Regions from separate parts of the Streptomyces sp. NPDC045431 genome, predicted to be linked through region 3. Evidence: riboswitches for the same ligand, from Rfam matches in the RefSeq annotation. Region 3 holds a riboswitch; each other region holds the start of a gene.

Region 1 (9,766 bases), on a different contig from region 3:
ACTCGCCTCCGACGGTCGCGGCGAGGCCCACCCGGTCCACGTAGTCGTGGTGCGTGAAGCGGTGCACGTCCTTGGCGGAGAGGCGGGGGTAGGGTGCGAAAAACCGGTAGTACTTCGACTCGTCGGAGACCTGCTCGTAGAAGCTGACCAGGCGTTCCGCGTCGTCCGGGGTGATGGGCCTGATCCGCGCGGTGCCGCCGTCGCGCAGCACGACATCGGCTTCCCAGTGGTCGGGGTACGCATGTTCCGGCTGATCCGACGGGGTCCGCATGGGCCCAGGTTACGGTGCGGGGCACCGGTCGCGGAGGTGCTGTGGACAGGGCACATTGATCAGGTTCGCATGCACACCGGAGAACATGAGAGAGTGGTCTAGACAACCCCCTGAACTCGAAGGGCAACACCATGGCTGAGCGCCGCGTCAACGTCGGCTGGGCCGAGGGCCTGCACGCCCGCCCCGCCTCCATCTTCGTCCGTGCCGCCACGGCCGCCGGCGTCCCCGTGACGATCGCCAAGGCCGACGGCAACCCGGTGAACGCCGCGTCGATGCTCGCGGTCCTCGGCCTGGGTGCGCAGGGCGGCGAGGAGATCGTGCTCGCGTCGGACGCGGAGGGCGCGGACGCCGCTCTGGACCGCCTGGCGAAGCTGGTCGCCGAAGGGCTCGAGGAGCTTCCCGAGACCGTCTGATCCGTCTCGGATATCTCCGGCGCCTGCCTGATATCGCAGCGGAGCCGTATCGCCCCGGAATTCCCGGGTGATACGGCTCCGCTTTTCGTTTCGGTGAATCTTTCTGTATACGGTCTCGCTGTTAAATGCGGGCGCTCGCCGTGTTGACGCGATGTTGCGGAGTCCTCACACGCAGCCGGTGCGCGCCGAGCGAGCGTTCGGTGTGCAGGGCGGTGAGCGCCCGGGCCCGTTCCGCGTCGCCGCGCGCCACCGCGTCGACGATCGCGCCGTGCTCGGCCCACGCCTCCACGGGCGCCGCCGGCTGCTCGACCGCGTACATCCAGGCGATCTTGTGGCGCAGCTGGGTCAGCAGGGCGGTCAGGCCCGGACTGCCGGAGGCCTGGGCGAGCGTCTCGTGGAACCAGCCGCCGAGCGCCCGCAGGTCCTCCCCCTGACCCCGGCGCGCCCGCTCCTGGCCCAGTCTGACCAGGCCCCGCAACACCTTGAGGTGCGCCTCGGTACGCCGCTGGGCCGCGCGCGCCGCACCGAGCGGCTCCAGCAGCGCCCGGACCTCCAGCAGGTCGGCCGCCTCCTGCTCGGTGGGCTCGGCGACGCACGCCCCGGCGTGGCGGCGGGTGGTGACGAAGCCCTCGGACTCCAGCGTCCGCAGGGCCTCGCGGACCGGGACGCGGGAGACGCCGTAGCGGCGCGCCAGCTGCTCCTCGGTGAGGCGGGCGCCGCGCGGGAAGACGCCGGAGACGATGTCGTCGCGAATCGCCGTGCATACCGAGTGCGCGGGAATGCGCATACCGAACCTCCGACGTAATGCGCGCGAAACAGCGTGCGTCCGACCGATGTGACGAGTGTTCAGCGACTCTATGACAACGGGACTGAATTTCCGATGCCCGGTCGAAATCCATGGATATCTTTTGGCCAATGGCCGCACGAAGCCGCACGAAGAAGGCCCCGGCTCGGATGGGGAGCCGGGGCCTTCTTCGCGGAATGTGCGGGTCAGACGTTGACGCCGTGCGAGCGCAGGTACGCGACCGGGTCGATGTCCGAGCCGTACTCGGCGCTCGTGCGGGCCTCGAAGTGGAGGTGCGGACCGGAGGAGTTGCCGGTGGAGCCGGAGAGGCCGATCTGCTGGCCGGGCATGACCCGCTCGCCGACCGAGACGCTGACGGAGGAGAGGTGGCCGTACTGCGTGTACATGCCGTCCGCCATCCGGATCACCACGTTGTTGCCGTACGCGCCGCCCCAGCCCGCCTCGACGACGGTGCCCAGGCCCACGGCGACGACCGTGGAGCCGGAGGCGGCGTGGAAGTCGACGCCGGTGTGGCTGCCGGAGGACCACATGGCGCCGCCGGTCTGGTAGCCGGTGCTGACGTACGAACCGGCGACCGGGAGCGTGAAGGAGTTCAGGCGCTTGCGCTCGGCCTCGCGGGCGGCGCGCTCCTCCGCCTCGCGGGCGGCCTTGACGCGGGCCTCGGCCTTGCGCTTGGCCTCGGCTTCGGCCTCGGCCTGGGCGGCGGCGCGGGCGGCGGCCTCCTCGGCCTCACGCTCCTGCGCCTCGGCCTGGGCGTCCACGCTCTCGGCGAGCGTGTCGGTGATGACCGCCTGGTTGAGGCCGGTGTCCTCCAGTGCGCGGACGTCCGCGTCGGCGGCGAGCGCCGGGGAAGCGAGGGTTCCGATGACGCCGGTGGTGGCGATGGCCGCCACGCCGGCGACGTGTGCGCTCTTACGGCTCAGGCGGCTCGGGGCACGGTGCTTCCCGGTGGCACGGGTGAACGCCATTCGGTGGCTGATCCTTTCCTTCCTTCTCGCCTACCGGGTTAGCTGACGGGTTCGGAGCAGGAAGGTCTCCTACGGACCCCTCCGCACGGATGCGAAGGCGTCCGATTCACCCCAGGGACTTCGTGTGGGTCCCCGGCTCCCCGGGCTCGCGCCCGATGGGGATTCGGCGATGGCTGCCCGGTGCCGCGGATGCGGCGGGTACGGCGGGCGGACAGCGCATCAGACGCTAAGCGGCTGATCTTTCAATCACCAAACGGACACGGTTTTTTGTAGCGCACGCCACAGGGCAGACACGTAACCTCCGCAACAAAACGGACATGCGGCGGACCGGGGAACAGACAGCGGAACCCCGGCATCCGCATGGATGCCGGGGTTCCGCTGGTGACGCGCGGCCGATCCGCCGTCAATCAGCCGCTGACGACGCTGACTTCGCCGATACCGAGCGCCTCGACCGGCTCCTTGATCTGCGCGGCGTCGCCGACGAGCACCGTGACGAGACGGTCCACCGGGAAGGCGCTGACGACCGCGGCCGTGGCCTCCACCGTCCCGGTCTCGGCCAGGCGGGCGTACAACCGCGCCTGGAAGTCGTCCGGGAGGTGCTGCTCGACCTGGTCGGCGAGGGTGCCCGCGACCGAGGCCGCCGTCTCGTACTTGAGCGGGGCGACGCCCACGAGGTTCTGCACGGCGACGTCCCGCTCGGCGTCGGTCAGGCCCTCGGCGGCGAGGGTGCGCAGCACCTTCCACAGGTCGTCGAGCGCCGGGCCGGTGTTGGGGGTGTCGACGGAGCCGCTGATGGCGAGCATCGAGGCGCCGTTGCCCTCGGGACCGGAGCGGAGCACCTGGCCGAAGGCCCGTACGCCGTAGGTGTAGCCCTTCTCCTCACGCAGGACGCGGTCCAGGCGCGAGGTCAGGGTGCCGCCCAGGCAGTAGGTGCCGAGCACCTGGGCCGGCCAGACGCGGTCGTGCCGGTCGGAGCCGATGCGGCCGATCAGCAGCTGCGTCTGCACGGCGCCGGGGCGGTCGACGATGACGACGCGGCCCGTGTCGTCGGCCGTGACGGGCGGTACGGGGCGGGGCTCGGCGGTGTCGCCGGTCCAGGCGCCGAGGGTGTCGGCGAGCACCGCGTCGAGGTCGACGTCCGTGAGGTCGCCGACGACGATCGCGGTGGCCGTGGCGGGCCGGACATGGGCCTCGTAGAAGGCCCGTACGGCCGCGGAGTCGATGCGCTCCACCGTCTCCAGGGTGCCCTGGCGGGGGCGGGACATCCGGGAGTCGGCCGGGAACAGCTCCTTGGAGAGCTGCATGGCGGCGCGGCGCGCCGGGTTGGCGATCTCGTGCGGGATCTCGTCGAGCCGGTTGCGCACCAGGCGCTCGACCTCGCTGTCGGCGAAGGCGGGCGCGCGCAGGGCGTCGGCGACCAGGCCGAGGGCCTTGGCCAGCCGGGAGACCGGGACCTCCAGGGAGACGCGTACGCCGGGGTGGTCGGCGTGTGCGTCGAGGGTGGCGCCGCAGCGCTCCAGCTCGGCGGCGAACTCCTCCGCCGAGTACTTGTCGGTGCCCTCGGACAGCGCCCGGGCCATGATCGTGGCGACACCGTCCAGGCCCTCGGGCTCGGCCTCCAGGGGGGCGGCGAGGGAGATCTCGACGGCCACGACCTGCTGGCCGGGGCGGTGGCAGCGCAGCACGGTCAGACCGTTGGGCAGGGTGCCGCGCTCGGGGGCGGGGAAGGCCCAGGGCCTGGCGGTGCCGGGCGTGGGCTGCGGGTGGAACTCCATGGACGTCAGGGACACAGCGGCGTCGCTCACTGGTCGGCCCCCTCTTCTTCCTCGCTGCGGTCGGCGTCGCTCTGGTCGGTGTCGCTGTCGGCGGCCCCGCCCTGATCACCGTTGACGGGCTCGTAGACCAGTACGGCCCTGTTGTCCGGGCGCAGGCGGGCCTTGGCGACGGCCTGCACCTCCTCGGCGGTGACGTCCAGGACGCGCTGGACGGCGGTGAGCGCGAGCTGCGGGTCGCCGAACAGCACGGCGAACCGGCACAGCTCGTCCGCGCGGCCGGCGACCGTGCCGAGCCGGTCCAGCCATTCGCGCTCCAGCTGGGCCTGGGCCCGCTCCATCTCCTCGGGCGTCGGGCCCTCGGCGGCGAACCGGGCCAGCTCCTCGTCGACCGCGGCCTCGATGTCCGGCACCTCGACGCCGCCGGACGTCTTCACGTCCAGCCAGCCCATGGAGGGGGCCCCGGCGAGGCGCAGCAGGCCGAAGCCGGCGGTCACGGCCGTACGGTCGCGGCGCACCAGGCGGTTGTGGAGCCGGGACGACTCACCGCCGCCGAGGACGGTCAGGGCCAGGTCGGCGGCGTCGCACTCGCGCGTGCCGTCGTGCGGCAGGCGGTAGGCGGCCATCAGCGCGCGGGCCGGGACGTCCTCCACGATGACCTCGCGCAGCTGCTCGCCGATGACGTCGGGGAGCGTGCCGTCGCGCGGCGGCTGCTTGCCGTCGTGGGCCGGGATGGAGCCGAAGTACTTCTCGATCCAGGCGAGCGTCTGCTCGGGGTCGATGTCGCCGACGACGGACAGCACTGCGTTGTTCGGCGCGTAGTACGTACGGAAGAAGTTCCGCGCGTCCTCCAGGGTGGCGGCGTCGAGGTCCGCCATGGAGCCGATCGGCGTGTGGTGGTAGGGGTGGCCCTGCGGGAAGGCGAGGGCGGTGAGCCGCTCGAAGGCGGTGCCGTACGGGACGTTGTCGTACCGCTGGCGGCGCTCGTTCTTGACGACGTCCCGCTGGTTCTCCATGGACTCGTCGTCGAGCGCGGTGAGCAGCGAGCCCATCCGGTCTGCCTCGAGCCACAGGGCCAGCTCCAGCTGGTGGGTGGGCATCGTCTCGAAGTAGTTGGTCCGCTCGAAGCTCGTGGTGCCGTTGAGGGAGCCGCCGGCGCCCTGGACGAGCTCGAAGTGGCCGTTGCCCTTGACCTGCGCGGAGCCCTGGAACATCAGGTGCTCGAAGAGGTGGGCGAGGCCGGTGCGGCCCTTGACCTCGTGGCGCGAGCCGACGTCGTACCAGAGGCATACCGCGGCGACCGGGGTCAGGTGGTCCTCGGAGAGCACCACGCGCAGGCCGTTGGCCAGCCGGTGCTCGGTCGCTGTCAGTCCGCCGGAGCCGGCCTGGGCTGTGGCCGTGTGACCCATGGGCATGTACGTCCCTTCGATCGCGATGCGAATGTCGTGCCGTGAAAGTCCTGCCACTGTATGCAAGCGCACCGACGGTCGCGGAAGTTCCCGTCCGGCCCGATCGTCCCTCTTCCGGGTCGCGGTCGGGGTTGTCAGTGGGACGGTCCACAATGGTCGGCGACAGATCAGCCTTTGCCTGGTGAAGGAGCGCAGCCGCGATGGCCCGCCGCAGCACGAAGACCGCGCAGCCCGACGACTACGAGGAGCGGATCCTCGACATCGACGTCGTCGACGAAATGCAGGGCTCCTTCCTCGAGTACGCGTACTCGGTGATCTACTCCCGGGCCCTCCCCGACGCCCGCGACGGCATGAAGCCGGTGCACCGCCGGATCGTGTACCAGATGAACGAGATGGGCCTGCGCCCGGAGCGCGGGTTCGTCAAGTGCGCCCGGGTCGTCGGCGAGGTGATGGGCAAGCTGCACCCGCACGGTGACGCGTCGATCTACGACGCGCTGGTGCGCATGGCGCAGCCGTTCTCGATGCGCCTGCCGCTGGTCGACGGCCACGGCAACTTCGGCTCGCTGGGCAACGACGACCCGCCGGCCGCCATGCGGTACACCGAGTGCCGGATGGCCGACGCGACGTCGCTGATGACGGAGTCCATCGACGAGGACACCGTCGACTTCACACCCAACTACGACGGCCAGGAGCGCGAGCCGGTCGCGCTGCCCGCGGCCTTCCCCAACCTGCTGGTCAACGGCGCGTCCGGGATCGCGGTCGGCATGGCGACCAACATGCCGCCGCACAACCTGGGCGAGGTCATCGCCGCCGCCCGCCACCTGATCAAGCATCCGGGCGCCGACCTGGAGACCCTGATGCGGTACGTGCCGGGTCCGGACCTGCCGACCGGCGGCCGGATCGTGGGCCTGTCCGGGATCAGGGACGCGTACGAGACGGGCCGCGGAACCTTCAAGATCCGCGCGACCGCGACCGTGGAGAACGTGACGGCGCGCCGCAAGGGCCTGGTGGTGACGGAGCTGCCCTTCACGGTGGGCCCGGAGAAGGTGATCGCCAAGATCAAGGACCTGGTGGCGGCGAAGAAGCTCCAGGGCATCGCCGACGTCAAGGACCTCACCGACCGCGCGCACGGGCTGCGGCTCGTCATCGAGGTGAAGAACGGCTTCATCCCGGAGGCCGTCCTGGAGCAGCTCTACAAGCTGACGCCGATGGAGGAGTCCTTCGGCATCAACAATGTGGCGCTGGTCGACGGGCAGCCGCTCACGCTGGGCCTCAAGGAGCTGCTGGAGGTCTACCTCGACCACCGCTTCGAGGTCGTACGGCGCCGCAGCGAGTTCCGGCGCGGCAAGAAGCGCGACCGGCTGCACCTGGTCGAGGGCCTGCTCGTCGCACTCCTCGACATCGACGAGGTCATCCGGCTGATCCGGTCCAGCGACAACTCGGCGCAGGCCAAGGAGCGGCTGATCGAGCGCTTCTCGCTGAGCGAGATCCAGACGCAGTACATCCTGGACACCCCGCTGCGGCGGCTCACCAAGTTCGACCGGCTGGAGCTGGAGGGCGAGCGCGACCGGCTCAACAGCGAGATCGAGGAGCTGACGCGGATCCTGGAGTCCGACGCCGAGCTGCGCAAGCTGGTCTCCTCCGAGCTGGCCGCCGTGGCCAAGAAGTTCGGCACCGAGCGGCGCACGGTCCTGCTGGAGTCGGCGGGCTCGCCCGTCGCGGCGGTGTCCCTGGAGGTCGCCGACGACCCGTGCCGGGTGCTGCTGTCCTCCACCGGGCTGCTGGCCCGCACGGCGAGCGGGGAGCCGCTCCCGGACAGCGACGGCAAGCGCACCAAGCACGACGTGATCGTCTCGGCGGTGCCGGCGACGCAGCGCGGCGACGTGGGCGTGGTGACGTCCGCCGGGCGGCTGCTGCGGCTGCCGGTGATCGACCTTCCGCAGCTGCCGGACACGGCGGGCGCCCCGAACCTGTCGGGCGGGGCGCAGCTGTCGGAGTTCCTGACCCTGGAGAAGGACGAGACGGTCGTCTGCCTGACCACGCTGGACGAGTCGTCGCCGGGCCTGGCGATCGGCACGCTCCAGGGAGTCGTCAAGCGCGTGGTGCCGGACTACCCGGCCAACAAGGACGAGCTGGAGGTCATCGGTCTCAGGGAGGGTGACCGGATCGTCGGCGCGGTGGAGCTGCGCACGGGCGAGGAGGACCTGGTCTTCATCACCTCCGACGCGCAGCTGCTGCGCTACCCGGCCTCGCAGGTGCGGCCGCAGGGCCGCCCGGCGGGCGGCATGGCCGGCGTCAAGCTGGCGGCCGGCGCCGAGGTGATCTCGTTCACCGCGGTCGACCCGGCGGCGGACGCGGTGGTCTTCACGGTCGCGGGCTCCTCCGGCGCGCTGGACCCGAAGGCCGGCATGTCGGCGAAGCTGACGCCGTTCGACCAGTACCCGCGCAAGGGCCGCGCGACCGGTGGCGTGCGCTGCCAGCGCTTCCTGAAGGGCGAGGACACCCTGGTCCTGGCCTGGGCGGGCGCGGCCCCGGCCCGGGCGGCCCAGAAGAACGGCACCCCGGTCGAGCTGCCCGAGACCGACCCGCGCCGCGACGGCTCGGGTACGCCGCTGGCCAACCCGGTAGCGGCGCTGGCGGGCCCGGCGTCGTAACGGACGCCCTCGCCGTCCATGGGCAGCCGTGGGCGGTGAGGGCGCCTTACGAACCGTCCTCGGGGGACGGCTCCGCGGGCTCCGGCACGTACCGCAGGACACCCCACATGGTGTGCTCCTCGGGGGCGTCCTGCGGACCGGTCACCCGGCACGCGTCGAGGGCCTTGCGCAGGCCGTCGGCGTCGACGCCGGAGCCGATGAGCACGAGCTGCGTGAGGCGCTCTGCGTCGTCCTCGGGCCAGGGCTCCGGGTAGAAGCGGAGGAACCGGCCGACGGCGTGCACGGTGTAGCGGTTGGCGGGGTCGGCGTCGCCGAAGTCGACGAAGCCCTTGATGCGGTACAGGCCCTCGGGGCGGGAGTCGAGGAAGTCCAGCAGCCGGCGCGGGTGCATCGGCGCGTCGGCGGTGAAGGACACTGTGTCGTACGCCGCGTGCGGGTGGTCGTGGTGCTCGTCCTCGCGCAGGTCGTCGAAGGAGAGCTGCCCCTCGATCCAGTCGTCGCCGCCCTCGCGCCGGGCGGCCCGGTCGAAGAGGAGCTCGGGGTCGACCCGGCCGTACGCGGCGTCGACGACGGCGGCCCGCTCGGCCAGGGCCGCGACGGCGCCGTGGACGCGGCGCAGTTCGCCGGCGTCCACGCGGTCGGCCTTGTTGACGACGACGAGGTCGGCGAGGGCGAGGTGCCGGTCGGTCTCGGGATGGCGGGCGCGGGTGGCGTCGAACTCGGCGGCGTCCACGACCTGGACCAGCCCGCCGTACACCACCCGGTCGTTGTCGCTGGCGAGGATCATCCGCACCAGCTCCTGCGGCTCGGCGAGGCCGCTCGCCTCGATGACGATGACGTCGAGGCGGGCGGAGGGCCGGGTGAGGGTCTCCAGGTAGGTGTCGAGTTCACTGGCGTCGACGGCGCAGCACAGGCAGCCGTTGCCGAGGGAGACGGTGGAGCCGACCTGGCCGGCGACCGTCATGGCGTCGATCTCGATCGCGCCGAAGTCGTTGACCATGACGCCGACGCGGGTGCCTCTGGCGCTGCGCAGGAGGTGGTTGAGCAGGGTGGTCTTGCCCGACCCCAGGAAGCCCGAGAGGACGACGACGGGGATGGCGGGAATCTGCTGCGGCACGCTGCTGCTCAAGGGGCACCCTTCTCGATCGGCTCCGCGTCCGGCGGCTTGCGGCCCTCAGGATAGGCGGGGCCGGGGCGACGGGTGATCGGTGCGGCGGGGCCCGAGGCCGCCGAGCCGCGGGTTGGCGAGGCACGAGACCGCCGGGCCGGGGCGGCGGGTAACGGGGCCGCAGCGGAGGTGGCGTCGCCGGGGGCGCACGCCTCGGCCGCGTACCGCCGCAAGCGCCGGGAACCGGCCGCGAAGGGGGTGGATGGTCGCCCGGGGCGTGGGCCGACGGCAACACCGCCCCGCCCGGTCGGAGACCGTCGGCCCGAGGCCACCCGGCCCCGGGCGGGAGGCCCGTGACCACGGGGC
Region 2 (9,766 bases), on a different contig from region 3:
CAGGTGGCCGCCTTCACCGGTGCGCGGGGGTGAGCAGGACCGCCCGTACGCCACCCGGGAGGGAGGCCAGTTCCCCGGTACGCGCACCGTCCTCGTCGAGCCCGAGCGGAACCGTGCGGACGCCGGCGGCCTGGAGGAGCGCGCGGTGGAAGCCGAGCCCGTACGACTCGACCGCGAGCGGCCCGCGCAGGACGCCGCCGCCGAACAGCAGCCGCAGCGCGTGCGCGAAGCCGGAGCAGACGACGATGCGCTCGGGGTCGGTGTACACGCCGCGGGCGCGTGTCAGGTAGGCGGCGAGCGCGGTGCGCAGTTCGATCCGGCCCTGGGGATCGCCGGGCCCGAAGGCTTCGTTCGGGGCGGCGTTCAGCGCGCGGCGGGCCGAGGTGAGCCAGGCGGCGCGGGGAAAGGAGGAGGCGTCGGGGGTCCCCTGGCGCAGGTCGTGGCGGGGCGTAGGGGTGGCGGCGGGGAGGGCCGGGGACTTCTTCGGGACACGGGGCGGCTTCACGGGCGCGGCGCGTTCGGCGACCCGGGTGCCGGAGCCCTGGCGGGCGGTGAGCCAGCCCTCGGCGACGAGTTCGGCATACGCGTCGGCGACCGTGTTGCGGGCCAGGCCCAGGTCGGCGGCGAGCGAGCGGTACGGCGGCAGGCGCGTGCCGGGGGCGAGCCGGCCGTCGCGTACGGCGTCGCGCAGGGCGGTGGTGAGCGCGGCGCGGCGGCTGCCCGTGGGGGACAGCTCCAGGTGGAGGTCGGCACCGATGCGTTCGGCTGCTTCGGACCAGGGACGGTCCGGTGAATTGACCCGAGATTCCGGCATGGAAATGCACCCTACAAGGGGTCTTTCCGGCCCGTAGATTCATGGTCATGACGAAGACGAACACGCACACGGACACCGTTTCCCGGATCAACTTCGCGAAGGCCGCACCTCAGGCGTTCAAGGCCCTGATCGGCTTCGACGCCGCCGCCCGCGAGGGCCTGGACCCCGCCCTCGTCGAGCTCGTACAGATCCGCTCCTCCCAGCTCAACGGCTGCGCGTACTGCCTGCACATGCACACCACCGACGCCCGCAAGGCCGGCGAGAGCGAGGAGCGGCTGCACATGGTCGCCGTCTGGCGGGACGCGGCGCACTTCTTCACCGAGCGGGAGCGGGCCGCCCTCGCCCTGACCGAGGCCGTCACGCTGGTCGCGGCCGGGGGCGTGCCGGACGAGGTGTACGCGCGCGCCGCCGCCCACTTCGAGGAGGGCGAGCTCGGGCGGCTGCTCGCGCTGATCTTCACCATCAACACCTGGAACCGCATCGCGATCAGCACCGCGAAGGTGCCGGGTGCGTGAGGGTGCCGGCTGCGTCGCCCGAGGGTGTCGGCTGCGGCCGTCGCGGGAGGCCGGTCGCGGGAGGCCGGTCGCGTAAATGGAGATGATCTTGCTCCGCATGGCGTAAGGTGGTGTTCACCGACGCGGGGTGGAGCAGCTCGGTAGCTCGCTGGGCTCATAACCCAGAGGTCGCAGGTTCAAATCCTGTCCCCGCTACTGATGACGAAGGCCCGGTGCCACAAGGCACCGGGCCTTCGTCGTATGTGCATGTCGTACGCCCTGGTCGCCCGGTCGGCCGATGGCGGGGCGTCGTGCGGCGCGGCTCCGGACGGCGTGCGCGCGGCCCGCCTACCGTCCGTAACCGTGGGCGACAACGGCGACAGGACCTGGAGTCGGAGCGCGCGGCGCGCGAAGGTGCGCCGCTTCCTCCGGGTGGTGCCCGTCCTGATGATCGTCGGCGGGGTGGTGTTCGACCTGCTGACGCCGCCCCGGTTCACGGCCGTGCCGCTGTTCACCGCCGCCCCGCTCGTCGCCGCGCCGTTCTTCACCGCGCGGATCACGCTGGTGGCCGGGACCGCCGCCCTTCTGGCGCTGGCCGGACTGCGCCTCCACAGCGGCACCCTGGACGAGGCGCCGTCCGTCACCGAGCTCGTCACCCTGGCCACGGTCTCGGCGTTCGCGCTGATGATCAACCGGGTCGTGCGGCGCAGCGATGAGCGGCTCGCCTCCGCCCGCGGCATCGCCGAGTCCGCCCAGCGCGCCGTGCTGCCGACGCCGGCCGAGCGGATCGGTGGCCTGCGGGTGGCGGCGCGGTACGAGGCGGCGCAGGCGGACGCGTTCATCGGGGGCGACCTCTACGCCGTGCAGGACACGCCCTACGGGGTGCGGCTGGTGGTCGGGGACGTACGGGGGAAGGGGATGGGCGCCGTCGAGGCGGTGGCGGTCGTGCTCGGGGCGTTCCGGGAGGCGGCCGAGCAGGAGAGCTCGCTGGAGGGGGTGTCGCAGCGGCTGGAGCGGGCGCTCGCGCGGGAGGGGACCCGGCGTGACGGGCTCGACGCCTTCGAGGGCTTCACCACCGCCGTCCTGGCCGAGGTGGCGCGCGGCGACGCGGTGGTGCGGCTGGTCAACCGCGGCCACCCGGAGCCGCTGATGCTGTACGCCGACGGGGGCCTGAAGCGGCTGGAGCCGACCGAGCCCGCGCTGCCGCTCGGGATGGTGGACCTGGGGCCGTGGCCCGACCGCGCGGACGAGGTGCCGTTCCCGCCCGGGGCGACGCTGCTCTTCTACACGGACGGGCTCTCCGAGGCGCGGGACGCGGGCGGGGCCTTCTACGAGCCGGCGGAGTGGCTGGCGGGGCGGAGCTTCGCGGGGCCGGGGGAGCTGCTGGACGCCCTGGTCGAGGACGTACGGCGGCATACGGGGGGCGGGGGGACGACCGACGACCTCGCGCTGCTCGCGGTGACCAAGCCCCAGGGGCAGCGGGCCGGGACGGTCCCGCACGGAGGGTGATCGGCGTGGAGCGCTCCGCATAACAGTTGACGAACCGTCAGGAAGTGTGGTGAGGCCCACGGGGCGTGAGGGGCAGTCAACTTGGCTGCTAATGCCCGTTTGTGGGGCGGTATGCCAGGGGCTAAGTAGTTAATGATCAGTAGGAACAGCTTGGAAACACGGCCCCGCGTCTATTAACGTTCGATAACGCAGCGCGGTCGTCCCAGCCGACGCAAGAGCGACGGCACCGTGCGCGCGCGCCGAATTCCGCAAGGGAACCGGGGAACCACCACCTTGGGGTGAATCGGGCCGCATCGCGGCCTGAAGGAGACCTTCCTGCTCCGAACCCGTCAGCTAACCCGGTAGGCGAGAAGGAAGGAAAGGAGTGCGCCCCCGTGGCGTCCAACAGGCCTGCCCCCGAAGCGCCGTCTGCCCCATCGGCCTCCCCGGCCCCTCATTTCGTCGATGCCTTCGGTCCGGGCCCCGGTTCCGGTTCCCCCGCTGAGAGTCAGGGTCAGTGGGAGGAGTGGAACCCCACCGAGGACACCGTCCGTCCCGTCCGCGGCCGCCATCGCGTGGTCAAGCAGCGCGGCGGGCTGGCCCGTAGCTCCACCGTCCTGGGTGTGGGCGTCATCGCGGCCGTCGGCGCGGGCGGGATGGCCACCGCGCAGGACAAGCCGCCGGTCTCCATATCCCTGCCCGACCTGCCCGGTGCGATAGCCGACAGCCTCCCGGACGCCGAGTCCATGCCGGGCATCGGCTCCCTGCTCTCCGACGACGGCGCCGATGACGGTGCGGACGGGTCCGACGGATCCGGCGCCTCCGCCGACGCCCAGCCGGCCGCCGCGCCGCTGACCACCGGGTCCTCCGCCGCCGAAGGGTCCGCCGGGGACCGCGCCGACAGCGGTGCGAGCGCGGGCGAGGCCCTGCGGGCCCGCATCCTCCAGCAGGCCGAGCAGCAGCAGGCGTCCGCGGACGCGGCGGCGAAGCTCGCGGCCGAGAAGGAGGCCGCCGAGCAGGCGGCCGCCGCGGCCAAGGCCCAGCAGACCGCCGCCGAGAAGGAGGCCGCCGCCGAGGCGAAGGCCAAGGCGGAGGCGGCGGCGAAGGCCGAGGCCGCCGAGGCCGCCGCGGCGGCCAAGGCGGAGGCCGAGCGCCTGGCCGAGCTCGCCGGCAGCTACGCGCTGCCGACCTCCTCGTACACGATCACCTCCACCTACGGCCAGGCCGGCAACATGTGGTCCTCCGGCTACCACACCGGCCTCGACCTCGCGGCCCCCACCGGCACCCCGGCCAAGGCCGTGCACGGCGGCACCATCAAGTCGGCCGGCTGGTCCGGCTCGTACGGCTACCGGATCGTCCTGGAGCTGGAGGACGGCACCGAGGTCTGGTACTGCCACCTCTCCTCGATGACGGTCGGCGCCGGGCAGAAGGTCGGCACGGGCGAGACCATCGGGCGCGTCGGCGCGACCGGCAATGTGACCGGGCCGCACCTGCACCTGGAAATCCACACGGCGGGCGGCGCCGGCGTGGACCCGCTGGCGTGGCTGCGCGGCAAGGGCCTGACGGTCTGAGGCCCGGCCCGCCCGCCTGAGGCCTGCCACTCCGCTGCCCCCTGCGGCCCGGCCCCCTGAGGCCTGGCAGTCCGCGGCCCGGCCCTGAGGCCCGGCCGCCCCGGCACTCCGGTGGCCCTGGCGTTCCACCCCCCGACGCCAGGGCCGCCGGTCTCCCTGTTCGGTCCGCCGCGCCCGCGCAACGCCGCTCAGACCCGGTACGGGTTGTAGCCGTCGTAGTCCCGGTGCGGAGGCGGCACCCACACCCGGCCCGTCGCGCGCGCCGCGTACGTCAGGGCCGGGCCCGCCACCGCCTTGCGCTGCCACAGGTGGTGCAGCAGCTCCTGCTCCCGCGCCACGAAGTCCGGGTCCGCCGCACCCCTGCGGGCCCGGTGGCGCAGGAACGCCAGCGTCGTCGCGAACGCCTCGTACTCGCCGACCGCCCGTGCCGCCGCCGGGCCGAAGGAGCGGGCCGCGTACCCGCGGGCCAGGCCGCGCGCCCGCATGGAGGCCAGCGCCAGCGGCTCGGTGGGCGAGAGCCAGCCGGCCGCCGCGTACGCGGGCAGCTCGCCGGATATGGTGCGCAGCTCGCGCTGGCGGGTCCAGATCACCAGCCAGGTCATCAGCCCGAAGGCTGGCAGCATGAACGCCGCGTAGACCGCGTAGAACCCCCAGGGGCCGAAGAACGACACCGAGCCGTTCCACATCGCGTGCATGCCCATCGCCAGCAGGAGCCCGAGCAGGGGCAGCGCGATGCGGCGTACGCGCTTGCGGCGCGCGCTGACGGCGGCGATGCCGAAGCCCAGGCCGGTGAAGACCGTGAACAGCGGGTGCGCGAAGGGCGACATCACGACCCGTACGAAGAAGGTCGCGGCCGTGACCGAGGCGAGGCCGGTCGCCCCGAGCTGCTGGTCCTCCCCGAAGGCGTTCCCCAGGTACAGGATGTTCTCGGTGAAGGCGAAGCCGGTCGCCGTGAAACCCGCCGTCACGACGCCGTCGACGACGCCCGTGAACTCCCGTCTGCGGAAGAGGAACAGCAGCAGCACGGCGACGGCCTTCGCGGTCTCCTCCACCACGGGCGCTATGACCGTCGCGCCGATCGTGTCCGCGGCCGTCGGATCGGCGGTGGCGGTGGCTATCCAGCGGTGCGCGAAGGTGTTCGCGATGATCGCGACGAGCGCGGCGGCGAAGGCGCCCCAGGAGAAGGCGAAGATCATGTTCCGCCAGGGGGCCGGTTCCACCCGGTCCAGCCACCGGAACGCCGCCAGGAGCAGCGGCACGGGCAGCAGGGCGAGCCCCAGTCCCACCAGGAAGCCCTCCGTGCCGGTCTGCTCCCGCACCAGCGCCAGGATCACCAGCCCGCACAGCGCGAGCACGGTGAACACCGAGCCGAGCCGCACCACCCGGCTGCGCCACAGGCGCCGCGGTTTGTAGCGCCAGCGGGCGCGCTCGGGCACGGCCTCGAACGACGGCTCGGGGTCGTACGCCGGGACAGCCGGCTGGGCCGGCTGTCCCGGGTGCGCCGCTTGTGCCGGTTGCGCTGCCTGCGCTGCGGGTTGCGGGAACGAGTGGGTCACACAACGACCCTAACGACGACCACTGACAGCCCGCGACGCTTTGGTTACGGCTGCGAGTCCGCGCGCTCCGCCCGCCGCCGGAACAGCAGGTCGTGCACCACGTGGCCCTTGTCCAGTCCCTGCCCCTCGAACCGGGTCAGCGGCCGGAAGGCGGGCCGGGGCGCGTAGCCCCCGTCGGCCTGGGTGTTCTCGAAGTCCGGGTGGGCGCTCAGCACGTCCAGCATCTGCTCGGCGTACGGCTCCCAGTCGGTCGCGCAGTGCAGTACCGCCCCGGGCTTCATGCGGGACGCGGCGAGCGTCAGGAACTCGGGCTGGATCAGCCGCCGCTTGTGGTGCCGCTTCTTGGGCCAGGGGTCCGGGAAGTACACGCGCACGCCGTCGAGGGCGTCGGGCGCCAGCATTTCGCGCAGCAGGATGATCGCGTCGCCGTTGGCCACGCGCACGTTGGTGAGGCCGGCCCGGTCCGCGAGGGCGAGCAGGTTGCCCTGGCCGGGGGTGTGCACGTCGACCGCGAGGATGCCGGTCGTCGGGTCGTCGGCGGCCATCCGCGCGGTGGCCTCGCCCATCCCGAAGCCGATCTCCAGCACGACCGGCAGCCCGTCGAACAGCTCGTCCAGGTCGAGCACCCGCCGGCCGTCGATGTCCAGCCCCCACCGGCCCCACAGCCGGCGCAGGGCGTCGGCCTGCCCGGGCGTGACGCGGCTGCGCCGGGGCTGGAAGCTGCGGATCCGCCGCTCGAAGTGCGACCCGGCGGGATCGGGCGCGGGACCCTCGGGGAAGCGGGGTTCACCCTTGGGCCGGAGGGGCGCGGCGGTTTCACGGATCTCAGACACAATGCCCCGATTCTACGGCCCCGGCCCACCGGGGCGGCAGGGCCGAAGGGCCCCGGGGCGCCCCGGTGGGCCGCTCCGGAGACGGGCTACCCCAGCTGCGCCAGTGCGCGCCGCGCCACCTCCCGGCCGATCGGGAGGGACGCCGTCGCCGCCGGCGACGGGGCGTTCAGCACGTGGACCGTGCGGGGCGCCTCGTGGATCAGGAAGTCGTCGACGAGCGTGCCGTCGCGCAGGACCGCCTGCGCCCGGACGCCCGCCGGGGTGCGGCGCAGGTCGCCGGGGCCGATCGCGGGCAGCAGGCGCCGCACCGCCTCCGTGAAGGCGCGCTTCGACGCGGACCGGCGCAGCTCGCCGGCGCCGTACCGCCAGTGGCGGCGGGCGATGTGCCAGGAGCCGGGCCACGTCAGCGTCCCGGCGAGGTCGCGCGGGCGGACGGTGGTCCAGCCGTACCCCTCGCGGGCCAGCGCGGGCACGGCGTTCGGCCCGACGTGGACGCCGCCGTCGATGCCCCGGGTCAGGTGCACCCCGAGGAACGGGAAGGCGGGGTCGGGCACCGGGTACACCAGGCCGCGCACCAGCTCCGGTCGGACCAGCTCGTAGTACTCGCCGCGGAACGGGACGATCCGCACGCCCGGCTCGTCGCCCGCCAGGCGCGCGACCCGGTCGCAGTGCAGGCCCGCGCAGTTGACAAGGGCCCGCGCGCGGACGATGTCCCCGGCGGCCGTACGGACGGCGACGCCCCAGGGGCGCCGGTCGACGGCGGTGACCTCCGCGCCGTACCGGACGTCCGCGCCGGAGGACTCCGCCAGCTGGGCCGCCACCGCGCCGTAGTCGCACACGCCGGTCGTGCCGACGTGGATGGCGGCGAGGCCCCGCACCTGGGGCTCGTACTCGCTGATCTGCGCCGGGCCCAGCTCCCGGACCGGGATGCCGTTCTCCCGGCCCCGCTGGACCAGCGCGTGCAGCCGGGGCAGCTCGTCGCGCTCGGTGGCGACGATCAGCTTGCCCGTGACCTCGTACGGCAGGCCGTACTCGGCGCAGAACTTCACCATCTCGGCCGCGCCGCGCACGGCGTACCGCGCCTTGAGGGAGCCGGGACGGTAGTAGATGCCGCTGTGGATCACGCCGCTGTTGCGCCCGGTCTGGTGGTGGGCGGGGCCGGGCTCCTTCTCCAGCACCACCACACGCGTCCCGGGCGCGGCGCGCGTGAGGGCGTACGCCGTCGACAAGCCGACGATCCCGCCGCCGATCACGAGCACGTCGCAGTCGAACCGGACGAACCGGTCGAACCCCTCGACCTGGGTCGAACCCTCACTGCCGTACGCGGACACCGTGCCACCTCCCACCCCAGATAGTGCACTGGCCCACTGACAATGGCGCTAAACCCGGTGGGACGCGGGTCACGCCCGGGTCTTACGCCCGGGTCTTACGCCTGGGCCTCACACCTGGGCCTCACACCTGGGCCTCACGCCGGTGTCATCAGCAGCGGCCGCGCCCGCTCCCGCAGCTCCACCACCCGCGGCTCGTCGCCGTACGGCTCCAGCCGGTGCAGCAGGTCCCGTACGTACTCGGTCGTACGGGCCGACGATATGCGCCCGGCCACCTCCACCGCGCGCGTGCCCGCCGCGCACGCCGCGTCCAGGTTCCCCGACTCCAGCTCGGCGACCGCGCTCACCACCAGCCGCAGGCCGTGCGAGCGCACGAACTCCTCCGTGGGCCGGGACAGGGCCTGCTCGGTGAACCGGCGCACCTGCCGCGGCGCCTTCAGATCGCGGTAGCACTCGGCGGCGTCCGCGCAGAACCGGTCGTACGAGTAGAAGCCCAGCCACGTGGGGTCCGCGTCGCCCTCCCGCGACCGCTCCAGCCACCCCTCCGCCGCCTTGAGCGCGGCCCCGGCGGCCACCGCGTCGCCCGCCTTCGCGTGCGCCCGCGCCTCCACCAGCCGGAAGAACGACATGGTCCGGGCCGTCGCCAGCCCCCGGTTGCGCTCCAGCGCCGCCTGCGCGAGGTCCACGCCCTCGTCGGCGAAGCCCCGGTAGGTGGCCTGCAGCGACATCGACGCCAGCACGTACCCGCCGAGCGGCACGTCCGCCGCCGCCCGCGCGAGCCGCAGCGCCTGGATGTAGTACCGCTGGGCCGCCTCCTGCTGGCCCGTGTCGAACGCCATCCAGCCCGCCAGCCGGGTCAGCTCGGCGGTCGCCCCGAACAGCGCCCGGCCCACCTCGTCCGAGTACGAACCGAGCAGCAGTGGCGCCGCGTCCACCCGGAGGCACTCCGGCACCATCGACGAGCGCCAGTCCCCGCCGCCGTACTTGGAGTCCCAGCGGCGCGCGTCCTCGGCCGCCTCGCGCAGCTTGGCCACGTCGCTGTGGCCCACGCGCACGAGCCCCGTCCCGTCCGGCCCGTCGTCCGGCGGCACCGACCGCTCCACCGACGAGTCGGCGGGGGTGATCAGCCAGCGGGACGCGGGCGTCGCGTACGCGCTCACCGCGAAGGAACCGGCCAGCGACTGCCAGATCCCGCCGCCGCCCGCCCGCCGCCCGGCCAGATCCAGCCGGTACAGCTCGGTCGCCGACTTGACCGCCTCGCCGACGTCGCGCGGGAAGGCGAGACCGACCTCCGGCGCCGGGTCGGCGTCCGCCAGGCCGATCTCGTGCAGCGGCACCGGACGGCCGAGCTTCTGCCCGATCGCGGCCGCGATGAGGTGGGGCGCGGCGCCCTGCGGCACCATGCCCTTCGACACCCACCTGGCCACCGACGTCTTGTCGTAGCGCAGGGTCAGACCGCGCTGCGCCCCGAGGTCGTTGACCCGCCGGGCCAGGCCGGCGTTGCTGATTCCCGCGAGGGCGAGAACGGTGCCGAGCTTCTCGTTCGGCCCGCGTTGCTCCCTGGACATGCGCCACCCCTCGACACCCAGACGGCCGCCGCACGCCAGGCATAGGCGCGCGGCATTCGTAAACCCAGCGTAGTTCGGCGGATCCCGACCGTTAAGAGGCAGTGTTCCGTATGG
Region 3 (9,766 bases):
GCCACGCGCCGGCGCCGGGGGCCGACTGGGCGGCGGGGTGGGTGGGCCCGGCGGGCGGGGTCTCGTCCTCGTAGTCCTCCCAGTCGATCTCCATCGCCTTGCGCCGCGTGAACGCGTTGAAGAACAGGTTCAGCACGAGGGCGGTGAGACCACCCAGCGTAATGCCGCTGTCCAGCACCGCCCGTACGTCGTCCGGCATGCGCTCGAAGAACGGCTTGACCGTCGTGGGCAGCATCGCCGCGCCGAGGCTCACCGCCAGGATGATGGCGTTGCGCTCCTCGCGCAGGTCCACCTTGGCGAGGATCTGGATGCCGACCGCCGCGACCATGCCGAACATCGAGATCGCCGCGCCGCCGAGCACGGGGTGCGGGATCGCGGCGACCAGGCTGCCGGCCTTCGGCAGGAGCCCCAGCAGGATCATGAAGACACCGGCGGCCACCACCACGAAGCGGCTCACCACCTTGGACATGCGGACGAGTCCGATGTTCTCCGCGAATGCCACATAAGGGAAAGAGTTGAATATTCCGCCCAGCATCGTGGAGACGCCGTCGGCCCGCAGCGCGCGCGTGACGGTGTCGCTGTCGACCTTCTTCCGGGAGATCTCGCCGATGGCGTACACGTCGCCGGTCGTCTCCACCATCGTGATCAGCATGACGACGACCATGGCGATGATGGGCAGCAGCTCGAACTGCGGCATGCCGTAGTGGAAGGGCGTGGTGACGCCGAACCAGTCGGCGTCCGCCACCGCGTCGAAGTGTGCGTCCCCCAGGAGCCAGGCGACGGCCGTCCCCACGACGAGCCCGATGAGCACGGCGAGGCTGCCGAGGAACGGCTTGCCGAGCCGGACCACGACCAGGATCAGGAGCAGGGTGCCGAGCGCGTAGGCGAGGTTCTTCCCGGAGCCGTACGCGGGGTCGCCGATGAGGTGGGAGCCGCCGGCGGCGTTCTGGAGGCCCACCGGGATCAGCGTGATGCCGATGATGGTGAGGATCGTGCCGATGACGACGGGCGGGAAGTACTTCACCAGCCGGCCGACGAACGGCGCGAAGAGGAACGTGGCGATGCCGGCCGTGATGACCGCGCCGTAGACGACCAGCAGACCGGCGGTACCACCGCCCGCGCCTATGCCGATCGCGACCATGGGGGAGACGGCGGTGAAGGTCACGCCCTGCACCAGGGGCAGGCGCGCACCGATCCGCCAGACCCCGAGCGCCTGGATGATCGTGGCGATGCCACAGGTGAGCAGGTCCGCGTTGACCAGGTGGACCAGCTGCTCGTCGGAGAGCCCGAGGGCGTTGCCGAGGAGTACGGGGACGATGACGGCCGCCGCGTAGAACGCGAGGATGTGCTGGAAGCCGTAGAGCGTGAGCTGCGGGAGGGGGAGCAGTTCGTCGACGGGATGCGTCTGCGTCCCGGAGTGCCGTCGGGAGACTCGTGCCATCTCTGCCTTGCCTTACGAGAGGTAGGTGAATGAGAGAGGAGCCGACGCCTCGGAGCCCGGAATGTGTCAGGACGAGGCCTCGCCGGCCCGTACGGAGCCGACGTCTGGCGGAGTTGCCGACACCACGTCGCCCTGCACTGAGATGTGCGTCCTGGTTGGAGGACTTTCCTTCGATCGGCATGGCGAAGCCGCCTTGCGCATGAGATCCGCAGGTGGAGCCGATCGGGGCGCTCACCTTAGTTGACGTCGGACGTTCCTCGCGAGTAACCGGCACGACACTCACCGCTCCCCCGCCCCACAAGACGCACCTTTCGCCCGAACATCTCTGGTTTCACACATGTTCGTCCGACTCGCCTCGGTTCTCCGATAAGGCGACCCCGAGGGCGATTTGCTCGCGCCGTGACATGACTCACCTCCCGTTATTCGGGGTGCACGTCCTCCGCACCGCATTTCCCCTGCTGGGACAGGGAATTGACTTTCCGGCAGAACTCCCTTCATGGCATTTCCGTAATCGCGCGTGCGCTCTTCACGACTTGTTCCGGCCCGAGGCTCTCGCTTACCGTCACCGCAATCCGGTCGGACCGCCGAATCCTGCCGCCGTCCGGAAACCGCACCCACCCACCACCGACGTACGGCAGGAGCGGGGGAACCAGGTAAGCCGCCGGTCCGTGTATACGGAACGGCTTGGGGTGAAGTCATGTGCGCACGCGGTCGCGTGCGGATACGGCCGGGCATCTCCAGCCCGAACCCGACAGCTCACCTCGCAGGCGACGGAGAGGAATCCGCCATGCCCGCACAGGGTAAGCACCGCCGCCCCAAGAACAATCCGCTCGCCCGCCGTGTCGCCGCCGCGGGCACGGGCGGCGCCGCACTCGCCCTTCCCCTCTTCGGCGCGACCGCAGCCGAGGCGGCACCGAACGCGGTGCCGAACGCGGTGCCTTCCGCGGCCGTGGAAAAGGCCCCGGCGAAACCCGCCACCTATACCGTGGTCGCGGGTGACACCCTTTCCGAGATCGCGGCGGACCGTGGCGTCAGCGGCGGCTGGAAGAAGCTGTACGAGGACAACAAGTCGGTGGTCGGCGACAACCCGTCGCTCATTCGCCCCGGCATGAAGCTCACCATCGGCGCGAAGGCCAAGGCGAAGGCCGCGCCCGCCGCGCCCGCCGCCGCCGAGCGGGCCAGCCGCTCCACCGTGCGGCCGGCGCTCGCGAAGCCCGCGACGTACGCGAACAACCTCGACGGCTGGATCAAGGAAGCGCTCGCCATCATGGCCGAGCGCGGCATTCCCGGCTCGTACGACGGGATTCACCGCAACATCATGCGCGAGTCCTCGGGCAACCCGCTGGCCATCAACAACTGGGACTCCAACGCCGCCGCGGGCACCCCGTCCAAGGGCCTGCTCCAGGTCATCGACCCGACGTTCCGGGCGTACCACGTGCCCGGCACGTCGACCGACCCGTACGACCCGGTCGCCAACATCACCGCGGCCTGCAACTACGCGGCCGACCGGTACGGGTCGATCGACAACGTCTTCGGCGCCTACTGACGGGCGCCTACTGACGGGGGACGGTCGCCCCGCCGCCGGACCGTACGGCTTCCACGACGGCGTCGTGCAGCACGCGGCTGGCCTCCTCCGACGAGCACGGCACGGGGCTGCCGCTCATCGGGAACCAGTCGGAGGCCCCGCTGTGCTGCACGGCCACCCGCGCCTCGCCGTCGACCCAGGTCGTGTGCACGTCGAGTTCACCGGTGATGACACCGACCGTGTCGGTGCTCACGCCACCGCGTCCGGCGTAGACCCGGACCGTCGTCCACGATGCCCATGTCACGTTCCCATGCTGACCCCGCTCCGCCGGTCGCGCGACCGGCGGGGCGGGGCGGTTGCGTGAAGGAGCCGTGACGCTACGGCGCGTGGTCAGCGCACGGCCACGAGGACGTGGTTGTTGCCGAACTGCCAGACGGCTCCCGCCTCCTCGAAGCCCGCTTCGCGCAGCAGGGCGAGGTGCCCGGAGAGGGTCAGGTCGTTGCCCTCGCAGCGCGGGTGCCGGTGGTGGCGGTGGGCGGAGAACAGGGCGGCCAGCTCCGGGTCCGCGGCGACCCCGGACCACCAGGTCTCCCAGTCCTCGTCCGCGACGGCCGGTTCCCGCTCGGCCCGGCGCCGCCCGATGTGCAGGGCCAGCTCGCCGACCTTGGCGGAGTCGGGACAGATGTGGTCGCAGTTGACGAGGACCCCGCCGGGGCGCAGCCGCCCGGCGAGGTCGCGGTAGACCCGGCGCAGGGTCCGTTCGCTGAGGTAGTGCAGCGCCGTCGTGGAGACGGCCGCGTCCACCGGCCCGTCCGTCCCGGCGGCGTCGAGCCAGCCGGGCTCGCCGATGACGGCCTCCACGTACCGCACGGCCGGTCCGTAGTAGGCCCGGCCGAGCTCCAGCAGGCGCGGGTCGGCGTCGACCGCCACGACCCGGGCGCGGGGCATGCGGCGGGCCAGTCGCGCGGCCAGCGAGCCGGGCCCGCTGCCCAGGTCGAGGACGAAGGGCGCCCGCCGCTCCGCCGTCACGCCCTCGACGACGTCGGCGATGACGGTGAACGCCTCCTCGCGGTCGACCGCGTAGCGCTGCTGCTGCCTCTCCCAGCGGTCCACCCATCGCGCGGCCGCCACCGTACTGACACTCATGTCCTCTCGCGCCCCTGCCTTCTCACCACACCTCTAAACGGTCATGGAAATCATTGCAGACTGGCGAGCGTGGCGAGGAGCCCGTCGATCTCCTCGGGTGCGTTGTACACGTGCAGGCTGATCCGCACCGAGCCGTCCTCCGGGTCCGTCCCCGCCTGGCAGTGGCTGTCGGAGCGCACCATGAAGCCGTGGCTGTAGAGGATGAAGCCGAGGTCCTGCGAGCCGATCCCGCGGTGCCGGAAGGTGACGATGTGTCTGCGGCGCTGCACCGTGGAGGCGGCGTCCAGGCTGGAGCGGCAGCCGAGCACCTCGTAGGCGTCCATCCGGGCCAGTCCGTCGGTCAGCCGGGCCGCCAGGGCCACGGTCCACCGTTCGATGCGGTCCGTGCCCGCCTCCTCCAGCCAGTCGAGGGCCGCCGTGAGGCTGACGACACCGGCCGTGTTCGGGGTGCCCTCCCAGCCGCCCGGCCGGAACTCCGGACCGCGCCGGCCGCGCGTCCAGATCGCGCCCGTGCCGGGCAGGGCCAGCGCCTTGTGGCCGGAGAAGACGACGAAGTCCACGTCGAGCTCGGCGACCGAGACGGGCAGGTGGCCCACGCTCTGGGCGGCGTCCAGACAGATCGGCACGTCGGGGCCGACCACCGCGCGAACGCGGTGGACGTTCATGTCGGCGCCGTAGACGTGGTGCACGTGGGTGGCCGCGACGAAGCGGGTGCGCGGGCCCACCACGCGGGCGAGCGCCTCGGGGTCGTAGTCCCCCGAGCTCGCCTGGTACGGCAGCTCCCGCAGGTGTATCCGCACGCCCTGCCGGGCGAGCAGCCGCTCCGTCTCGCGCCACGGCGCGAGGTTGGCCTGGTGGTCGGCGAACGGCACCACGATCTCGTCACCGTCGCGGAGCAGCTCCGGCAGCCAGTCGCGGGCGACGGTGCGCAGCCCCTCCGAGGCCCCGCTGGTGAAGTGCACCGCCGAGCGCTCCGGCTCCGGGTCGCCCAGGAACCGCTTGACCCGGTCCCGGGCGCCCTCGACCAGCGCGGTGGTGTGGTTGGCCCACGGGTAGGAACCGCGGCCCGCGTTCGCGTTCGAGGTGGTCAGATAGGTGTGGGCGGCGTCGAGGACGGCCCGCGGCTTCTGGGCCGTGGCCGCGCTGTCCAGGTACGCCGACTCGGGATGGGCCGCGATCTGGGGGAACTGGGCGCGCAGCGGGCGCTGCCACTCCGCCAGCTCCTTCAGGTCGCCCTCGGTGTCGTGTCCCGTCTCGTGCGCCATGTCAGTCACGCACCAGGGGCGCGCCCGCGTCACGCCACGCGATGATGCCGCCCGCGAGGCTCCGGACGTCCGGATGCCCCATGCGCGTCAGCAGCGCCGCGTACCGGGCGGACTTCTCCCCGACGGGGCAGGCGAGCAGCACGGGCCGGCTCTTGCTGAACGGCAGGCCGCCGCGGACCAGTTCGTCGAAGAGCTCGTCGACGATGTTGACGGAGCCGTCGATGTGGAGGGCTCCGTACGCGAACGGGCCGCGCAGGTCGACCACGAGGGGGTTCTCCGCCGCGATCCACTTGCGGGCGTCGACGACGTCGATGACCGTGGCCGAGCGCACCTCGCCGTCCGAGAGCGTCGCCACGGAGTTCTTCGCCGGCGGCAGGCCGAACAGCTCGGGCCGGCGCTTGCGGACGTAGCCGAGGTAGCTCTCGACACGGTCGCAGACGATGAAGACGGCCGTGCGGCGGCCCCCGGCCCCCTCCGCGTCGAGCGCCCGCAGGTGGCGCACGGCGCCGTGGTAGGCGGCACCCCCGGTGGGCCCGGCGAGGATGCCGCAGCGGCGGACCAGCGTCAGCATGCCGTCGATGGCGTCGTCCGCGCCCACCGTGTCGAGGGTGTCGTACGTCGCCGGGTCGAACAGGCCGACCTCCTGGACCTCGTCGATGGTGCGGATGCCGGGGATGAAGTCGGACTTCTCGGCGACGAGCCCCACGATCCCGACGCCCGGGGCGTGTGCCCGCAGTGCCCGGGCCACGCCCGAGGAGGAGCCGGCGGTGCCCACGCAGGCGATGAACCAGTCGGGGGCGCGGCCGTCGAGGTCGGCCACGATCTCCGGGCCGGTGCCCTGGGCGTGCGCCTCGGTGTTGCGGGTGTTGAAGTACTGGTCGGTGTGGAGGTGGGCGCTGCCGGGTGCGCCGAGCCGCTGGTGGAAGAGGGTGAGCGGGTCGTCGGTGGCGGTCGGGTCGAGGCACTCGCTCTGCCCGGGCAACTCCTCGATCTCGGCGCCCAGCAGGAGGAGCAGGTCCTTGATCTCGGGTATGCGCATCCGGTTGGTGACGCTCTTGAACCCGAGGCCGTGCATGCCCGCGATGAGGGCGAGCGCCTTGGCGGTGTTGCCGCTGGAGAGTTCGACGATCGTCTCGCCGCGCTCCCGGGCCCCGGGGAGGCCGTCGCGGACCATGTTCCAGGCGGCCCGGTCCTTGACCGAACCGAAGGGGTTCATCATCTCCAGCTTCGCGTAGAGGTCGATGCTGCGCAGTCCGTGCACGGCCGGGTCGATGCGGACCAGCGGGGTGTCGCCGATGGCGTCGGTGATGCTCTCGTACCTCATGCCTGTGGTCCCCCAGGGGGTGTGTGCGGCCAGTACTGTTCGTCGAGGCACCAGTGCCAGGAGCCGTCGTCGGCGCGGTGGACGGCGACCTTGCGGGCCACGGGCTGCCGTTGCGCCCGGGTGGCGCCGAAGTCCATGCAGTAGCCGGCGGTGTTGGCGAAGGCGAGCAGGTCGCCGGGGCGCGGCAGCCGGGGCAGGAAAACGGTTCTTCGGGTGATCAGGTCCGCCTCCAGGCAGAGGTTGCCCATGAGGTGGACGCCCACGGGTTCCGGTGGACCGGCGGGCGCGGGGTCCCGGGGCACCAGGACGGGGTCCATCAGGACGCCGTGGTCCTCCAGGCTCACGTCGCCCGCGTTCATCGCGAGGCGTACGAGGGTCTCGCCCGCGTCCGTACGGCGCACCTCCAGCACCCGGGCGAGCGACAGCCCGCACTGGTCGGCCAGCGCCCTGCCGGGCTCGGTGTACAGGTCGTGGAGGCTCTCCAGGAGCAGCGTGCCGAGCGGGCGATCCAGGCCGGGGGCCGGGCGGGAGAGCAGTTCGTCGAGGTAGGCGGCGCCGGTGACCTCGCGGTGGGCCGGGTACAGGCCGAGCGAGCCGCGCAGGGTGCCGTTCTCTGCGTGGAGTCCGTAGCCGTGGCCGCCCCAGGTGAGCGGCGGCCGACGGCCCATGACGGCGTCGGTGAGCGCCGTGGTGTACCGCTCCCACTGGTCGGCGTGCGCGAGGTAGCCGACGCCGAAGCCGCCGCCGATGTCGATGGCGCGCGGGCCGAACCCCCGCTTGTGCAACTCCTCCATGGCGTGCAGGCAGCCGGCGAGCGCGGTGGCCTTCTCGTCGGGGCTGGTGGTGTCGAGGTGGTACGCGACGCCCACGGGCTCCAGTTGGTCGCGGTGACGCTCGGCCGTGTCCAGCAGCCGGTCCAGCGAGGCCGCGGGCGTACCGAAGCGGCTGCGGCGGGACAGACGTCTGACGCCGGTGCCGGTCGCGAAGTCCGACAGGCGCAGCAGCACGCGGACGCGGCGTAACCCGTGCGTACGGACCAGGGCGGCGGCCCGGTCGAGCTCCTCGGCTCCGTCGGCGTTGACGGTGACGCCCGTGAGGACGGCGAGCCAGAGGAAGTCCGGGTCCTTGGGCCCGGTCGCCACGATCCGGTCGGGCCCGAACCCGGCGCCGAGGGCGTGCTGCAACTCGCCGAGCGAGGCGACGTCGACGCCCACGCCGGGCCCGGTCGCGGCGAGCCGCCGCACCAGGGCGCTGGACCGGTTCGTCTTGTGGGCGAAGAAGATCCGCCCGCCGAGGCTGTGGTGCCGGTAGACGTCGCGGAAGCGCTCGGCGTTCTCGGCGATCTGGTCGGGCAGCACCACGTTGAGCGGTGATCCGAGCGCGTCGACGAGCGCGTGGAGAAACGCCCCACCCCCTTCCAGCAGCCCCGCCGCGAGGGGCGCCAGCCGCGGCTCCAGGTACAGGGGCGGGTCGTCCGACAACAAGGGGGCGTGCCCCATGGCAGCAGTCCTCCCGACGAGGAAAGCCGACGGCCGTCACGTCGGCCATATGGTCCTATCCACGTCGGCGCCGGTTATGCCGCCCGGCGGGGGCGGGGATGGAGCTCGGCGGCGCTGTTGCCGGAAGTGACCGCCGGGGGGCCGCCGCGTCAGCCGTGGCGCGTGCCCACGCGGTCTACGGCACGACGGACCCGGCGGGCGAGGGGCTTCTCGGCACACCAGTGGAGGAGCGCTGCCGCGACCATCATGGACACGCAGGCGACGACCACGGTGGGCCAGACGCCGATGCGGTCGTCGAGGACGCGGATGACGGCCCAGCCGAACTCGGCGTGGATGAGATACAGCGGGTAGCTGAGCGCTCCTGCGGTGGCGAGCCAGCGCCACTTGACGCCGTCGAGGAGGTGCAGGGCGATGGCCAGGACGATGAGGAAGCAGCCGGTGATGACGGCCACGGCGATGTAGGGATTCTCGACGAAGGCGCCCGCTTTCGCCTCGGCGGCCTTGATCCGCAGGCTGACGTAGGTCTCGTACTGGGCGACCAGCCAGCTGGCCGCGACCAGGCAGACGCTCTGCAGGTCGGGGCCGAAGCGGTACAGGAGGTACATGCCGATGCCGCCGACGAAGAACGGCGCGTTCCCCGGGGAGGCGAAGATCTCGTACAGCGGAACGACATCGCTGTTGCCCGGCACGAGGGTGCTGCCCAGCAGCCAGAGCCAGGCGAACCAGGAGACCCGGGCGTAGGTCAGTCCCTTCCACACCACGATGAGGAACAGCAGGTAGAAGCAGAGCTCCACCCACAGCGTCCAGTACACGCCGGCCAGGTTCCGGGCGCCGAGAGCCTTCTGGATCATGGTGAGGTTGGCCAGCGACTCGCTCAGACTGGGCACGCGCCGCTGGCCGTCCGGCAGGAGGCGCCACAGGAGCGCGACGGCGACGACGGAGACCCAGTAGGCGGGGAAGAGCCGTACGAAGCGGGCGCTGACGAACTGGCGCGGAGTACGGCCCCAGGCCGACATGCAGATGACGAAGCCGCTGATGAGGAAGAACAGCTGAACGCCGTAGTGGCCGTACACGGCCACGCCGAAGGCGTTGGGGGCGAAGACCTTCGGGGACTGCTCCCAGTGGGCCTTGAGCGCCGCGTCCACTCCCAGGAAGTGGAAGAGCATCACGACGACCGCCGCGATCAGCCGCAGTCCGTCGAGCGCGTATATACGGCCCCCTGCTGCCGCGGCCTTGGCCGGGGTGACGCTCGGCGGCTGCGCCTCCCATGGGATCGGCTGCGTGGGAGTGCTGACCTGGCTCACGTTGTCCTGTTCTTCCTGTGGGCGCTCGGGGGTGGAGGAAGCCCCAGGACTGTACCAGCGGGTTCGAACACGTAAGCAGCTACCCGAGGCGGCCCCGGGAGTCGAACGGCTCCCGGGGCCGGTCCCGCTCCTAGGGCAGGGTCCACTTCTGGTTGGGGCCGGTGTGGCAGGTCCACAGGTGGACCTTCGTGCCGTCGTTCCAGGTCGCTCCCTCGGCGTCCAGGCACTTGCCCGACTGCGGGTTGCGTACGGTTCCGTCGCC

What was found. Region 3 has a riboswitch for cyclic di-AMP ahead of AB0A69_RS19995 (LysM peptidoglycan-binding domain-containing protein). Riboswitches for the same ligand answer to the same signal wherever they lie in the genome.
Positions count from the first base shown of each region.
Region 1: another riboswitch for cyclic di-AMP. It lies ahead of AB0A69_RS26695 (M23 family metallopeptidase); the one in region 3 lies ahead of AB0A69_RS19995 (LysM peptidoglycan-binding domain-containing protein).
Region 2: another riboswitch for cyclic di-AMP. It lies ahead of AB0A69_RS33275 (M23 family metallopeptidase); the one in region 3 lies ahead of AB0A69_RS19995 (LysM peptidoglycan-binding domain-containing protein).

Region 1 is NZ_JBEZAQ010000016.1:88,697-98,462, reverse strand. Features, by position in the region: gene AB0A69_RS26710 (GNAT family N-acetyltransferase) at 1-271, opposite strand, end outside; gene AB0A69_RS26705 (HPr family phosphocarrier protein) at 403-684, shown strand; gene AB0A69_RS26700 (GntR family transcriptional regulator) at 806-1,471, opposite strand; gene AB0A69_RS26695 (M23 family metallopeptidase) at 1,675-2,457, opposite strand; cyclic di-AMP (ydaO/yuaA leader) riboswitch at 2,470-2,636, opposite strand; gene AB0A69_RS26690 (pitrilysin family protein) at 2,865-4,232, opposite strand; gene AB0A69_RS26685 (pitrilysin family protein) at 4,259-5,644, opposite strand; gene AB0A69_RS26680 (DNA topoisomerase IV subunit A) at 5,839-8,292, shown strand; gene AB0A69_RS26675 (GTP-binding protein) at 8,339-9,421, opposite strand.
Region 2 is NZ_JBEZAQ010000034.1:11,675-21,440, reverse strand. Features, by position in the region: partial or broken gene AB0A69_RS33295 (aminotransferase class I/II-fold pyridoxal phosphate-dependent enzyme) at 1-814, opposite strand, end outside; gene AB0A69_RS33290 (carboxymuconolactone decarboxylase family protein) at 856-1,329, shown strand; tRNA gene AB0A69_RS33285 (tRNA-Met) at 1,451-1,524, shown strand; gene AB0A69_RS33280 (PP2C family protein-serine/threonine phosphatase) at 1,756-2,817, shown strand; cyclic di-AMP (ydaO/yuaA leader) riboswitch at 3,045-3,180, shown strand; gene AB0A69_RS33275 (M23 family metallopeptidase) at 3,192-4,367, shown strand; gene AB0A69_RS33270 (PrsW family intramembrane metalloprotease) at 4,556-5,923, opposite strand; gene trmB (tRNA (guanosine(46)-N7)-methyltransferase TrmB) at 5,968-6,756, opposite strand; gene lhgO (L-2-hydroxyglutarate oxidase) at 6,843-8,015, opposite strand; gene AB0A69_RS33255 (MFS transporter) at 8,222-9,652, opposite strand.
Region 3 is NZ_JBEZAQ010000009.1:35,166-44,931, reverse strand. Features, by position in the region: gene AB0A69_RS20000 (nucleobase:cation symporter-2 family protein) at 1-1,441, opposite strand, end outside; cyclic di-AMP (ydaO/yuaA leader) riboswitch at 2,054-2,224, shown strand; gene AB0A69_RS19995 (LysM peptidoglycan-binding domain-containing protein) at 2,229-2,987, shown strand; gene AB0A69_RS19990 (hypothetical protein) at 2,995-3,270, opposite strand; gene AB0A69_RS19985 (class I SAM-dependent methyltransferase) at 3,357-4,112, opposite strand; gene AB0A69_RS19980 (aminotransferase class V-fold PLP-dependent enzyme) at 4,163-5,377, opposite strand; gene AB0A69_RS19975 (pyridoxal-phosphate dependent enzyme) at 5,379-6,701, opposite strand; gene AB0A69_RS19970 (Y4yA family PLP-dependent enzyme) at 6,698-8,200, opposite strand; gene AB0A69_RS19965 (acyltransferase) at 8,350-9,504, opposite strand; gene AB0A69_RS19960 (lectin) at 9,635-9,766, opposite strand, start outside.